One region of the Micromonospora sagamiensis genome, then DNA from elsewhere that is predicted to be linked to it. Evidence: riboswitches for the same ligand, from Rfam matches in the RefSeq annotation. Region 1 holds a riboswitch; the other holds the start of a gene.
What was found. A riboswitch is a leader RNA that binds a small molecule or an ion and turns the genes downstream of it on or off. The one in region 1 is predicted to bind cyclic di-AMP.
Positions count from the first base shown of each region.

Region 2: it holds a riboswitch for cyclic di-AMP, as region 1 does, so the genes downstream of both, IGA62_RS15655 (coiled-coil domain-containing protein) here and IGA62_RS13465 (C40 family peptidase) in region 1, are expected to answer to the same signal.

Region 1 covers NZ_AP023438.1:3,101,273-3,103,467, reverse strand. Annotated here, with positions in the region: gene IGA62_RS13465 (C40 family peptidase) at 1-945, opposite strand, end outside; cyclic di-AMP (ydaO/yuaA leader) riboswitch at 959-1,090, opposite strand; gene IGA62_RS13460 (C40 family peptidase) at 1,332-2,195, opposite strand, start outside.
Region 2 covers NZ_AP023438.1:3,545,339-3,547,533, forward strand. Annotated here, with positions in the region: gene IGA62_RS15655 (coiled-coil domain-containing protein) at 1-936, opposite strand, end outside; cyclic di-AMP (ydaO/yuaA leader) riboswitch at 941-1,071, opposite strand; gene IGA62_RS15660 (YibE/F family protein) at 1,238-2,195, opposite strand, start outside.

The sequences.
Region 1 (2,195 bases):
GCCGACGTACATGCCGACGTGGTGCAGGTCGGCGTAGTAGAAGACGAGGTCGCCGGGGCGTAGGTCGTTCCGGCTCACCGGTGCGGTCGCCCGTCGCTGCTGGGCGGCGTTGTGCGGCAGTGTGACCCCGGCCCGTGCCCAGGCGGCGAGGGTGAGCCCGGAGCAGTCGTACGCGTTCGGCCCCTCGGCCCCCCAGACGTAGGGCTTGCCGATCTGGGCGCAGGCGAAGCCGACGGCCCGGCCGGCGGCACCGCCCGGGTAGACGGCGGGGCAGGGGGCGGGGCGCAGGCTGGTGCCACCGCCGTCGCCGTACGCCTTCAGGCGCATCTTCTGCAGGCGGGCGATGTCGACGTCGATCTGCCGCCGCTTGGCGTCCAGTTGGCGTTCGGCCTGACCGAGCTGTGCGATCAGCCGGTCGAGCGGAGCCTTGCGGGCGCTGAGCTGGTCTCGCACCTCGACCACGTGCCGGATGTCGTCCTGCTGCCGGCGGGCGAACTGGTCGAGCAGTTCGAGCTGGTGGACGACGGTGGCTGGCGACGGGTTGGCCAGCATGGCGTTCAGGGCGGAGGCGTTCTCCCCCTTGTACGCCCGGATCGCGAGCCCGCCGACCTTGCTCATCGCCTGGTCGATCTGGCGTCGCAGCGGCTCGATCCGGGCGGTGAGGGCCGCCGCCTGCCGCCGCTTGGTGGCGAGCGCCTGCCGGGTGGCGTTGTGCTGTTCGATAACCGGTTCGAGGGCGTTCCACTCCCGGTCGATCTGACGTTCGATCTCGGCGACCGAGGGTTCGGCGTGGGCCGCGCCGGCACCGCCCGTCACGAGGACGGCGGCTCCGGCGAGGACGGTGATGACGGTGGTGAAGCGGGACCAGCATGGACGCGGCGCAGCCGTCGTCCGGGCAGCCGGGGCCGACCGGGCGGACGGTGGCCGCGGGGCATGGTGTGCCACCGGGCTCCGTACTCCTTCTTCCGTTGACCGCCTACCGGGTTAGCTGACGGGTTCGGGCGGGAAGGGAGCGCCCTACCTGGCGTACGGATTCACCCCGATGGTGCTGGTGGTTCCCCGGCTCGCTCTGCTGTGGCGACGTTTCTCGTTGTGGCGACGTGCGTCGTGCGACTCGGCGGTGTCGAGCCGTTGCCGCCTCCGAATGGCGGACCTGTCACCGGCTCGGCAAGTGCCGAGACTAGGGACGGCCGTCGTCGATCCGCAACACGCTTCGCGGGAGTGCCACCTGCCGATTTCCGACAGTAACCACTGTGGGCGCCGTTCGTTGGCCCATCGCGACGCGGGTCCCCGGCCAGTGGCCGGGGACCCGCGTCGTCAGGATGGATCGGTCAGTACGGGCGGCGGAAGCCCGCGACCGGCATGTGGTTGATGCTGGCCACCTGCACCGGCTTACCGGCCCGGGGGGCGTGCACCATGATGCCGTTGCCCAGGTAGAGCCCGACGTGGTGCAGGTCGCTGAAGAAGAAGACCAGGTCACCGGGGCGGGCCTCGGAGCGGCTGATCGACTTGGTCTCACGCCACTGCGCGCCGGTGAAGTGGGTCAGGTGGATACCCGCGGCCTTGTAGGCGTACTGGGTGAGCCCGGAGCAGTCGAACGAGTTGGGCCCGGTGGCACCCCAGACGTACGGGTCACCGACCTGGGCGCAGGCGGTCCTGATGGCGGTGTTGGCCTTGCTGCTGATCACGCCCTTGATCAGCGGGCAGCCGGGGGCGCTGACCGCGGTCTTCGGCATGGACGCCCGGAGCCGCTTGATCTCCGTATCGATCTTCGCCTTCTTCGCCGCCAGGTCCTTCTCCTGCTGGGTCTGGCTGGTGATGAGGGTGTCGAGCTTCTGCTTCTCGGCTTCGTACTTCGCCTGGATCGCCAGCACGCCCTGGAGTTCCTTGCGCTGGTGGGCGGCGAGCCGGTCGAGCAGGCCGATCTGCTCGGCCAGGGTGCCCGGCTTCGCGCTGACCAGCAGCGCGCCGATCTCCTGGGACGGGCCGGTCATGTAGTGCCGGGAGGCCAGGGCGCCGATCCGGTTCATGGCCATGTCGCTCTGCAGCGCGAGCGGCTGGATCTTCTTCGCCAGGTCGGCCGACTTCTTCTGGTTGACCTTGAGCTGGCTGCGGACCTCGTTGTACTTCTCGATGGTGGGCTCCAACTGCTCCCACTGCTTGTCGATCTGCGCCTCGATCTCCTCGGGAGTGGG
Region 2 (2,195 bases), 440 kb from region 1:
CCAGATCTGCTTGTTCCAGATCACGTAGTAGATGCCGAGCCGGTCGGCGTTACGGACCAGGAACGCGGTGAGGTTGTTGCCGTACATCCGCTCCGCGCGGGTGTCCCAGCTGCTGAACCCCGACTTCTGGAGCGACCAGTCGCAGGCCCGCCCCTTCGGGTGCTCGTACGGCCCGCCCGGCCGGTAGCACCCGACGAAGAGGTTGAAGCCGGCCCGCTTGACCTCCCTGTACATGTGCAGGGTGCGCGGGGTGATGCAGCCGCCGGTGGTCGGGTCGTCCTCGGTGCAGCCCAGCGGGCGCCAGTTGCCGTTGCTGTCCCGCCCGGGGCCGATCCGGGCGATCGGGGAGGTGGCGTCCACCAGGCCACCGGTCAGCCCGACGCCGCCGACGAGGGCGAGCGACCGCTCCGCCTCGCGCTTGCGCTTCTGCAGGATGTCCGCCTGCTTCTGCTGCTCCAGCACCTCGGCGTCGAGCGCCTTCTTGGCCCGTTCCGCCTGCTCCTTGACGGCGGCGACGGCGGCGACCTTCTTGCTGTTGACCATGTTCATCTCGTCCAGCGCGGCGGCCCGCTTGACGAACGAGTCGGGCGTGTCGCTGTCCAGCAGCATGGAGGCGGGGCCGACCCGGCCGGTCATGTAGGACCGCACCGCGATCGTGGCCACCTGTGGGGTGAGCGCCTTCAACTCGTTCCGGGTCCGCTCGACCTCCAGGGCGAGGGTGAGCTGACGCTTCTTCGAGGCGTTCAGTTTCGCCTGGGCCTGGGTGTAGCTGCGGTTCGCCTCCTCGATGACCTCGTTGAGGAGCGTGGGCTGTTCTCCGTCGTGCCCCGACGGGCTCGACGGCTCCGCCAGTGCCGGCGCGGGCCCAGCGGCCACGGCGAGGGCGGCGATCACGACCACGACAGGTTTCAGCCAGCGGCGCAGGGGTGCCGTCACAGTTTTCCCTTCCGTCGACCGCCGACCGGGTTAGCTGACGGGTTCGGGGCGGAAGTGGCCCCTACCGCTGACGCGGATGCACCCCATGAACCTGGTTCCCCGGTTCGCCGGTGGGCGATTAGGCGGTGGCCCCGCTGGCGCCGGTGCGCGCCTTCGGCGGTAACCGGCAGCGAGGTTACCTGACGGCGGGCATGGGGTTCTACGCCCGGATCCCGACCAAAAGCGTTATTTCCCTAATGCTTTCCGTCACTCCTGTCACATTTGTCAAGATCAGGGCGGTTGGCGGTGACGTTATGGAGTGTCACCATGTCGGATCCGTGTCCGCCGAGCGGCCCGGAGCGGGCGCGGAATCGGTCGGTCCGGTGGCGGCCCGGGGGCCGCTCAGGGCGGCGAGGGCCTCGTCCCGCTCGCCGGCGGGCCGGGGCAGCCGGCGGGTTGGCGTACCACCCCGGCCGGCGGTGGTCACCAGGGCGGCCAGGCCGGTGGTGATCGGTACGGCGGCGATCAGGCCGAGCGTCGCGACGATGCTGCGGACGATCTCCTGGGCGAGGAACTCGCTGGTGACGATCTCGCTGACCCCGCGCGTGTCGGCGGTCAGCAACAGCAGCAGGGGCAACGACGCGCCCGCGTACGCGAGCACGATCGTGTTGACCGTCGAGGCGATGTGCGCCCGGCCGACCCGGGTGGCCGCCCGGTAGAGCTGGAGCCGGGTGAGACCGGGGTTGGCGTGGGCCAGCTCGGTGACCGTGGCCGCCTGGGTGACCGTGACGTCGTCCAGGACGCCCAGGGAGCCGATGATGATCCCGGCCAGGAGCAACCCGTGCAGGTCCACGTCGGCTTGGAACATCGACAGCGTGGTGGCGTCCTCGGAGCCGTACCCGGTGAGGTGGGTGAACGCGGTCGCCAGGCTGCCGAGCAGGCCGGTGAGCACCAGGCTGGCCAGGGTGCCGAGGACGGCGACGGAGGTCTGCGCGGTGACCCCGTGGGTGAGGTACAGCACCACGAACATGATCAGCGCGGCGCCGGTGACCGCCACCGGCAGCGGAGCCTGCCCGGCGCTGATGCCCGGCAGTACGAAGGTGAGCAGGATGGCGAAGCTGGCCGCCAGTCCGCCGAGCGCGGCCAGACCGCGCCACCGACCGAACGCGACGATGGCGACGGCGAACGCCAGCGCCAGCCAGATCAGCGGCTTGCCCCGCTGGTGGGCGGCGATGCTGTAGGCGCTGACCGTCGGGTCGGCCGGGTCGGTCAGCACCACC